One region of the Geobacillus sp. LEMMY01 genome, then DNA from elsewhere that is predicted to be linked to it. Evidence: riboswitches for the same ligand, from Rfam matches in the RefSeq annotation. Region 1 holds a riboswitch; each other region holds the start of a gene.

Evidence for each region. Region 1 has a riboswitch for S-adenosylmethionine ahead of B1A75_RS04000 (bifunctional homocysteine S-methyltransferase/methylenetetrahydrofolate reductase). Riboswitches for the same ligand answer to the same signal wherever they lie in the genome.
Region 2: linked by a shared signal. The riboswitch ahead of B1A75_RS08435 (phosphoadenylyl-sulfate reductase) and the one ahead of B1A75_RS04000 (bifunctional homocysteine S-methyltransferase/methylenetetrahydrofolate reductase) in region 1 are both predicted to bind S-adenosylmethionine.
Region 3: linked by a shared signal. The riboswitch ahead of mtnW (2,3-diketo-5-methylthiopentyl-1-phosphate enolase) and the one ahead of B1A75_RS04000 (bifunctional homocysteine S-methyltransferase/methylenetetrahydrofolate reductase) in region 1 are both predicted to bind S-adenosylmethionine.

The regions. Positions count from the first base shown of each region.
Region 1 is NZ_MVKA01000005.1:68,861-72,129, reverse strand. It holds gene B1A75_RS04010 (ABC transporter ATP-binding protein) at 1-899, opposite strand, end outside; gene B1A75_RS04005 (zinc ribbon domain-containing protein) at 1,236-1,619, shown strand; SAM riboswitch class I at 1,733-1,835, shown strand; gene B1A75_RS04000 (bifunctional homocysteine S-methyltransferase/methylenetetrahydrofolate reductase) at 1,905-3,269, shown strand, end outside.
Region 2 is NZ_MVKA01000014.1:10,984-14,252, reverse strand. It holds gene B1A75_RS08445 (low molecular weight protein-tyrosine-phosphatase) at 1-296, opposite strand, end outside; gene B1A75_RS08440 (DUF1128 domain-containing protein) at 649-873, shown strand; SAM riboswitch class I at 1,003-1,107, shown strand; gene B1A75_RS08435 (phosphoadenylyl-sulfate reductase) at 1,233-1,940, shown strand; gene B1A75_RS08430 (phosphate transporter) at 1,956-2,084, shown strand; gene B1A75_RS19295 (hypothetical protein) at 2,044-2,211, shown strand; gene sat (sulfate adenylyltransferase) at 2,239-3,269, shown strand, end outside.
Region 3 is NZ_MVKA01000007.1:84,884-88,152, reverse strand. It holds gene B1A75_RS05140 (pyridoxal phosphate-dependent aminotransferase) at 89-1,276, shown strand; SAM riboswitch class I at 1,361-1,469, shown strand; gene mtnW (2,3-diketo-5-methylthiopentyl-1-phosphate enolase) at 1,541-2,782, shown strand; gene mtnX (2-hydroxy-3-keto-5-methylthiopentenyl-1-phosphate phosphatase) at 2,779-3,269, shown strand, end outside.

The DNA of each region.
Region 1 (3,269 bases):
AAGAGCGAATCAACACGAATGACAATCTGGCCGTCTCCCGGCGCCACGAGTTCCAAATCTTCCGGGCGGATGACGACGTCGACCGGTTCGTTAGGCGCAAAACCGCGGTCGACACACTCAAACCGCTTGCCCGTGAACTCGACCAGAAAATCTTCGATCATGCGCCCCGATAAAATGTTCGATTCACCGATAAAATCGGCGACAAACCGGTTGATTGGTTCATCGTAAATCTCTTTTGGTGTCCCAAATTGCTGAATTTTACCTTTATTCAGAACAAAAATGTAATCGGACATCGCCAGCGCTTCTTCTTGATCATGCGTGACAAAAATAAACGTAATGCCCAATCGGCGTTGGAGCTCACGCAATTCGTACTGCATTTCCGTGCGCAGCTTCAAATCCAAGGCCGATAGCGGCTCATCCAAGAGCAAAACTTCTGGCTCATTCACAATCGCCCGCGCAATCGCGACGCGCTGGCGCTGACCGCCGGACATCTCTTGAATGCGGCGGCGCTCATAGCCTTCCAAGTTGACAAACCGGAGCGCTTCGCTCACTTTTTGGCGGATGTCCGCTTCTTTCATTTTTTTAATGCGCAAGCCAAAGGCGACATTTTCAAATACGTCCAAATGCGGGAACAAGGCGTAATCTTGAAAAACGGTATTGACTTGCCGCTTGTTCGGCGGGACGTGATGAATCGGCTTTCCATGGAAATAAATCGTTCCTTGCGTCGGTTCGATAAACCCCGCAATCAGCCGCAAAATCGTCGTCTTCCCGCACCCTGACGGGCCAAGCAGCGTATAAAACTTCCCGCGCTCCATCGCAAAACTCACATCATCCAATACCACCATGCCGTCGTATTCCTTTGTCACTCGCTCGAAGCGGATGATCTCTTCCCCGTTCACTTCCAGCCCCCCGTCTTCTTCATCTCCATCATTCCTAATTAGAACATAGAGACAATGAAAGTGCAATGACAAAACGATCGTTGAACGGTCTTCCCACCCATGCCAATGCTTAAGAAGCGAAAAATGGTCGACGATGCAATTGATAAGGCAACATACCGCCCGTTTTCCTCTCTTACAGAAGCTTGTCTGTCAGACATAATCAAGGGAGCGGAAAATGAATCCAATGAAAAGTCTAATATTTTGGCCTCTATCTGCTCAAACGTTTCTATTGAACATGGCAAAAACCAATTTTTTCTATTATAATATATCTATGAATTCTGTTAGGGAGGAATGAAATTGAAAAGCATTAAACCCGGCCGCGGCCCGTCGATGCAAGGACTCTTCGGCAGCATCGCCGCTGTGTTGTTCGGCATCTTTTGGATGGTGATGGCATTCTCCATCACCGCGGACTCGCCGTTTCCCGCCGCCCACTTTTTTCCGTTTTTCGGCCTTGTCGTCATCGCCATCGGCGTATTTCAAGCGTTTTACCATTACAAAAATGCGACGGGAAAACAACGCATGTCCTTATTGGACATTGTCGACAGCGAGGAAGAGCCCGACCCGCTGAACGTCCGATTTGGAAGCCATAAACAGCCAAACAAGCATTGCCCTCATTGCGGCGGGCATGTGCAGCACAATTTCCAATTTTGCCCCCGATGTGGGAAAGCGCTTCTCCCTTGATCCGAGAAATTCTTTTTTGAAATTTCCTTGCTTCACCGTATTGAATAATTTCGAAAAATACATTAAATTATATAGTAATCATCAAAACGCTACCGCACAATTGCATACGGATATTCTTATCAAGAGAGGGGGAGGGACTGGCCCGGTGAACCCTCAGCAACCTGGCCCGCGGCCAAGGTGCTAAATCCAGACAGGCGGAAGCCTGGAAGATAAGAAGAAGCGAATGAAAAGTCTTCTTCTTAGAAGGCTTTTTTCTTTTACTACGGAGAAACGGGGGAATCGAACGTGGGATTGCTGGATGAGTTGAAAGAACGCATTCTCATCGCTGACGGAGCGATGGGGACGCTTCTATATTCGCACGGCATTGACCGTTGTTTTGAAGAATTGAATCTATCCAATCCAGATGAAATCGTTCATATTCACGAGGCGTATATCGCCGCAGGCGCCGACGTCATTCAGACGAATACATACGGCGCCAACTACGTCAAACTCGCCCGCTACGGCCTTGAAGATGAGGTGCCGGCCATCAACCGCGCGGCGGTGCGGCTCGCCAGGCAAGCGGCAAACGGACGGGCATACGTGCTCGGGACGATCGGAGGGCTGCGCACGTTAAACAAAAGCGTCGTCACGCTCGAAGAAGTGAAGCGGACGTTTCGCGAGCAGCTGTTTGTCCTGCTGGCTGAAGGGGTCGACGGCGTGCTGCTGGAGACGTATTACGATTTGGAAGAGTTGGAGACGGTGCTTGCCATCGCCCGCAAAGAGACCGACTTGCCGCTTATCGCTCACGTCTCGCTCCATGAAGTCGGCGTCTTGCAAGATGGCACGCCGCTCGCGGACGCCCTTGCCCGCCTAGAGGCGCTCGGGGCCGATGTCGTCGGACTGAACTGTCGTCTCGGTCCGTATCATATGCTTCGGTCGCTCGAGGAAGTGCCATTGCCGGAACGCGCCTTTTTGTCGGCGTATCCGAACGCCAGCCTTCCGGATTACCGCGATGGGCGGCTTGTCTATGAGACGAACGCTGAATATTTCGAGGAAACGGCCAAAGCGTTCCGCGACCAAGGGGTGCGCTTGATCGGCGGGTGCTGCGGCACGACGCCGAAACATATCGAAGCGATGGCAAAAGCGCTCTCCGACCGAACGCCGGTGACGGAAAAAACGGTGAAACGGCGCGCGGTGTCTGTATCAGTGCAAGCGGAGCGGCCCGCCCCATCTCCCCTTCCCGAGCTTGCCCGCACGCGCCGCTCGGTCATTGTGGAGCTGGATCCGCCGAAAAAATTGGGGATTGACAAGTTTCTTGCCGGGGCGAAAGCGCTCCATGACGCCGGCATCGATGCGCTGACGTTGGCCGACAACTCGCTCGCCACGCCGCGCATCAGCAACGCCGCTGTCGCCACGATCATCAAGGAGCGGCTCGGCATCCGCCCGCTTGTGCATATTACATGCCGCGATCGCAATTTGATCGGCTTGCAGTCGCATTTGATGGGCTTGCATACGCTCGGCATCACCGACGTGCTCGCCATTACCGGCGACCCGTCGAAAATCGGCGACTTCCCAGGGGCGACGTCGGTGTATGATTTATCATCGTTCGATTTGATCCGCTTGATCCGCCAGTTTAACGAAGGGCTGTCGTACTCGGGCAAACCGCTTGGG
Region 2 (3,269 bases), on a different contig from region 1:
AATCGGCGCAAATCGTTCAAGTTGGCTGCGTCCATGGCGATGATGTAATCAAATTCTTCCAAGTCACGGTGGTTCACTTGCCGGGCGCGGATGCCGGAGTAGTCGATCTTGTTTTCAGTCAAAACCCTTCTTGTCCCCACATGCGGCGGCTCACCGACATGCCAGCTGCCTGTTCCCGCCGAATCAACGACAATCAGCCCGTCAAGCCCCCGCTCTTTCACCAAATGGCGGAAGACCGCTTCCGCCATCGGCGATCGGCAAATGTTTCCAAGACAAACAAACAGCACTTTAATCATCCAAACAGCCACCCCTCTCGCTATGTCCACGGTGCTTTCCACCGTTAGTTTTCCTTCTTTCCTTTTCATCTAGCCCCTTTTTGGCCCTAGAAGGAAGGTCGGTGATGTAACGAAAAAACACTCCAGGGGGGAGCTTTCGCGAATGGATCAACAACTCTTCCGCGCGTTCACGACAACCATTTTGAAGAAAACGCGGTGTTTCACCAACCTTCTACACTGGCACTATGCATGTGCACCTACATTTTACCACATCATCCGTTTTTCATCAGAAAAGCAAGCCATGCAATCTCTCCCCATTCTTCCTGCACCTATGGTACAATACATAGTAACTTGCCATGAAAGGAGCAAACCAATGGATTTATCAAAACGGTCGGCGGAAAACGTCGCCTACATGATCGAACAGCTGAAGCAAAAGTTGAAAGTGCTGAACTTGGATGCCATCAAGCCGTCCCATTTTTCCGAGGAATGGTACGATGAATTGAGAGACATTTACGAGATGGTGATGAAACGCGAGACGTTCAGCCCAAGCGAAATGCAGGCGATTGTCGAAGAGCTCGGAAGCCTGCGCAAAAAATAACGTTCCCATCTGCTGCTAGGCAGGCAATGCAGCTGTTTCGCATAAAAACAATTCCTATCGAAAAACTATGATTGACATTATCGTCAATTGTGCTAAAATTTTAATCAATTAAATGACATGCGTTGCATACGTTGCTCGGGAGTGAGGGAGGAATTGGCTCAATGAACTCCGACAACCTGCCACCTATAGCAAAGTGCCAATTCCAGCTAAAGAAGATCTTTAGTAAAATAAGGGGCGCCCTTTCTCCCGCTCTTTCTGGTTAATGCAAGGAAGGATTTTTGCCGCCGAATTGCCGTTTGGCCGCTATATATCCGACTAATTATGTGGATTTTCTTTGATTTTATGAGGAGGAGAAACCGATGCTCACGTATGATCAGTGGGAAACGGCGGAAAAACCGTCTTTTCCGTTCGATAATGAAACAAAAGGGGCTCTTGACGTCCTCGCTTGGGCGTATCGCGAATACGGCGATGAGATCGTATACGCGTGCAGCTTCGGTGTTGAGGGGATCGTGCTTATTGATCTCATCTCCCAAGTCAAGCCGGATGCGGAAATCGTATTTTTGGACACTGGTCTGCATTTCCGGGAGACGTATGATACGATCGCAAAAGTGAAAGAGAAATATCCGGCGCTTCGCATCGTGATGAAACAGCCGCGCCTAACGTTAGAAGAACAAAAGGCGCAATTTGGCGACGAGCTTTGGAAACGCGACCCGAACAAATGCTGTGAGCTGCGCAAAGTCATTCCGCTGCGCGAGGTGCTGACCGGGGTGACGGCGTGGATTTCCGGCTTGCGCCGCGAACAATCGCCGACGCGGCGGCATGTCGAGTACATCAACAAAGACGACAAATTCCGTTCTATTAAAGTTTGTCCGCTCATTCACTGGACGTGGAAGGATGTATGGAATTACGTGTATCAACACAACCTTCCGTACAATGTACTTCATGACCACGGCTACCCGAGCATCGGCTGCGCCCCGTGCACGACGCCGGCTACAGATCCGAACGACTTGCGCTCCGGGCGCTGGGCCGGCCAAGGGAAGACGGAATGCGGTCTTCATCTCGCTTAAGGAGAGAAAAACGATATGCTCCTTGCCATTGCTTTGATCGCATCCTTTTTCTTCGCCATGAACATCGAGGCGAGCGGCGCGGCGGCCTCGATGGGCGTCGCTGATGAATCGGACGCCATTCCGATTCGTCAAGCTGCTGTTTGACAGCGACGTCTATACGGTCATCGCCATCTTGAGCGTCTGCTTGGCGACGCTTGGCGTCATCAGCTTAAAAAAACGGTCGCCGAAGAAGAACGTTCGCTTCACGAACATGGCGGCGGCATTTAATTAACATCTATCAATCTAGGAGGTTATGAACATGAGCTTAAGCACCCCGCATGGCGGTACATTAATCAATCGTTGGAATCCGGACTATCCGCTTGATGAGGCGACCAAAACGATCGAGCTCTCCAAAGCCGAACTGAGCGACTTGGAGCTAATCGGAACGGGCGCCTACAGCCCCCTCACTGGTTTTTTAACGAAAACGGATTACGACGCGGTTGTTGAAACAATGCGTCTTTCTGACGGCACCGTCTGGAGCATTCCGATCACGCTTGCAGTGACGGAAGAGAAAGCGAAAGAGCTTTCGGTAGGCGACAAAGCGAAACTTGTTTATGGCGGCGACGTCTACGGCGTCATTGAGATTGCTGACATTTACCTCCCGGACAAAACGAAAGAAGCGAAGCTCGTTTATAAAACGGATGAACTTGCTCACCCAGGCGTGCGCAAACTGTTTGAAAAGCCGGATGTGTATGTCGGCGGGGAGATTACGCTTGTCAAACGGACCGACAAAGGCCAATTCGCCGCGTTTTATTTTGATCCAGCGGAAACGCGGAAAAAGTTTGCTGAGTTTGGCTGGAACACCGTTGTCGGCTTCCAAACGCGCAATCCGGTTCACCGCGCCCATGAATACATTCAAAAATGCGCGCTCGAGATCGTTGATGGCCTGTTTTTAAACCCACTCGTTGGCGAAACGAAAGCGGACGATATTCCGGCTGACATCCGGATGGAAAGCTATCAAGTGCTGCTGGAAAACTATTACCCGAAAGACCGCGTTTTCCTCGGCGTCTTCCAAGCTGCGATGCGCTATGCCGGTCCGCGTGAAGCCATTTTCCACGCGATGGTGCGCAAAAATTTCGGCTGCACGCACTTCATCGTCGGCCGCGACCACGCTGGTGTCGGCAATTATTACGGTACGTATGATGCGCAAAAAATCTTCTTGAACTTTACGGCTGAAGAGCTTGGCATTACGCCGCTCTTTTTCGAACATAGCTTTTACTGCACGAAATGCGAAGGGATGGCATCGACAAAAACGTGTCCGCATGACGCGAAATACCATGTCGTCCTTTC
Region 3 (3,269 bases), on a different contig from region 1:
CCTCGAAAAAATTTTGCTTTACATTTTGCTTTTTACGATATATGATGTTGCACTAGAATTTCAAGAATTTTTTAAGAAGGTGTGGGCGATGACGATCGAAATTCCTTTTTCCGAGCTGCTTGAGCAGTTGCCGAAGCAATTTTTCGCCTCGCTTGTCGCGAAAGTCGGGGAGAAAATCAAGGCCGGATGCGACGTGATCAATTTAGGGCAAGGCAACCCGGATCAGCCGACGCCAAAGCATATCGTTGAGGCGATGCAGCGGGCGGCGGCCAATCCGAAATATCATAAATATTCGCCGTTTCAAGGCTACTTCTTTTTGAAAGAAGCCATCGCCGCGTTTTACGCGCGTGAATACGGGGTGAACATCGATCCAGACCGCGAAGTCGCCATTTTGTTCGGCGGCAAGGCCGGGCTTGTCGAGCTGCCGCTTTGCCTCGTCAACCCGGGCGATGTGGTGCTTGTCCCGGATCCGGGCTATCCGGACTATTGGTCGGGGATCGCGCTTGCCCGCGCGCGGATGGAAATGATGCCGCTTGTTGCGGAAAACGGTTTTTTGCCGGACTATGAAGCCATTCCGGCGGCAGTGGCCGACCGAGCGAAGCTCATGTTTTTAAACTATCCGAACAATCCGACCGGCGCGACGGCGACAAAGGAATTTTTCGCGGAGACGGTGGCGTTTGCCGCCAAGTACGGCATTGCCGTCGTGCACGATTTCGCTTATGGGGCGATCGGCTTTGACGGCCGGAAACCGGTCAGCTTCCTGGAAGTCGATGGGGCGAAAGACGTCGGCGTCGAAATTTATACGTTTTCGAAAACATACAATATGGCCGGCTGGCGTGTGGCGTTTGCCGTCGGCAACGAGCGGATCATTCGGGCGCTTGAGCTGCTTCAGGATCATTTGTATGTCAGCTTGTTCGGCGCCATCCAGGAAGCGGCCGCTGCTGCGCTCCTTGGTCCGCAAGATTGTGTCACGGAGCTGGTCGCATTGTATGAGGCGCGCCGCAATGCGTTCATCGCTGCGCTCTGCGAGATCGGCTGGGAAGCGCCGGCGCCATCCGGGTCGTTTTTCGCTTGGCTTCCGCTGCCAAAAGGCATATCATCCGCACAGTTTGCCGACATGCTGCTTGAGCGGGCGCATGTCGCCGTCGCACCGGGCATCGGGTTCGGCGAGCACGGCGAAGGGTATGTGCGCGTCGGCCTCTTGACCGATGAAGCGCGGCTTCGCGAAGCAGCGGAGCGGATCGGCCGCCTCGGATTGTTTGAAAAAAATTTTTGAAAAATGATTGACAACGCCAATCGGTGATGTCATAATTCAAAGTAAATTTGCCAATCGTTTGACAAGTGCATAAACAAGCAGGCTTTCTTATCAAGAGCAGGCGGAGGGACGAGCCCAATGAAGCCCGGCAACCGGCTTGGCGCGCGCCAAGCACGGTGCTAATTCTTGCAGCGGAAACGCTGAGAGATAAGAAGAGCGCCATGGATGAGTGACGCCTCTTCTTATGAAGAGGCGTTTTTATTTCGAGATTGAGAGGGATGAACGATGAGTGCAGTGATTGCAACGTATTTGCTTCATGATGAAACAGACATTCGGAAAAAGGCGGAAGGGATCGCGCTCGGCTTGACGGTTGGCACATGGACGGACTTGCCGGCATTAGAGCAAGAGCAGCTCCGCAAACATAAAGGGGAAGTCGTTGCGATCGAAGAGCTTGACGAAAGCGAGCGGGTAAACGCGTATTTCGGCAAGCGGCTGAAGCGGGCGATCGTGAAAATCGCCTACCCGACAGTCAACTTCAGCGCCGATTTGCCGGCTCTGTTGGTGACGACGTTTGGCAAATTGTCGCTTGATGGGGAAGTGCGGCTGCTTGATTTAGAGTTTCCGGATGAATGGAAGCAACAGTTTCCCGGGCCGCGCTTTGGCATCGCCGGCATTCGCGAGAAAGTCGGGGTGCATAACCGCCCACTGTTGATGAGCATTTTTAAAGGCATCATCGGCCGTGATTTGGCGTACTTGACGTCGGAATTGAAAAAACAGGCGCTCGGCGGCGTTGACCTGGTCAAAGACGATGAAATTTTGTTTGACAGCGAGCTGTTGCCGTTTGAAAAGCGGATCACCGAGGGCAAAGCGGCGCTTCAGGAAGTGTACGAACAAACGGGCAAGCGGACGTTGTATGCCGTCAACTTGACCGGCAAAACGTTTGCGTTAAAGGACAAAGCGAAACGAGCCGCCGAGCTTGGCGCCGATGTGCTGTTGTTTAACGTCTTCGCTTATGGGCTTGACGTGCTGCAAGCGTTGCGTGAAGACGAGGAGATTGCGGTGCCGATTATGGCTCACCCGGCGTTCAGCGGCGCCGTTACGCCGTCGGAGTTTTATGGGGTGGCTCCTTCACTTTGGCTTGGAAAGCTTTTGCGGCTCGCCGGCGCCGACTTTGTCCTGTTCCCGTCGCCGTATGGCAGCGTCGCCTTGGAGCGTGAGCAGGCGCTTGGCATCGCAAGGGCGCTCACCGACGACCAAGAGCCGTTCGCTCGGGCGTTTCCGGTGCCGTCGGCCGGCATTCACCCGGGATTGGTGCCGCTCATCATCCGCGATTTCGGCCTTGACAGCATCGTCAACGCCGGCGGCGGCATCCACGGCCATCCGGACGGGGCGATCGGTGGCGGACGGGCGTTTCGCGCGGCGATCGACGCGGTGCTGGCCGGCCGTCCGCTTCGTGCGGCGGCAGCAGAAAACGAAGCGCTGCAAAAAGCGATCGACCGCTGGGGCGTCGTTGAGGTGGAAGCATGACGAAACAGCTCGTTCTCTTTTGTGATTTTGACGGCACAATTACGGAAAACGACAACATCATCGCCATTATGAAACAGTTCGCTCCGCCGGAGTGGGAGGCGTTAAAAGACGACGTTCTCGCTGAGCGCATTTCCGTTCAGGAAGGAGTCGGGAAGATGTTTTCCCTCCTTCCGTCCACGTTGAAGGATGAAATTGTGGATTTCCTGCGGTGCACCGCCCGGTTGCGCGCGGGATTCCGAGAGTTTGTCGCGTTTACGAAAGAGCGGGGAATCCCGCTTTATATCGTCAGCGGCGGCATTGACTTTTTCGTCTATCCGCTGCTTGAAGGGCTCATTGAACCGGAGCGCATTTTTTGCAACGGCTCCGATTTCAGCGGCGAGACGATTCGCATTACATGGCCGCATGCGTGCGACGGTGAGTGCCAAAACGGCTGCGGCTGCTGCAAGCCATCGCTCCTTCGCAAGCTTGCCCGCCCGGACGGGTACCA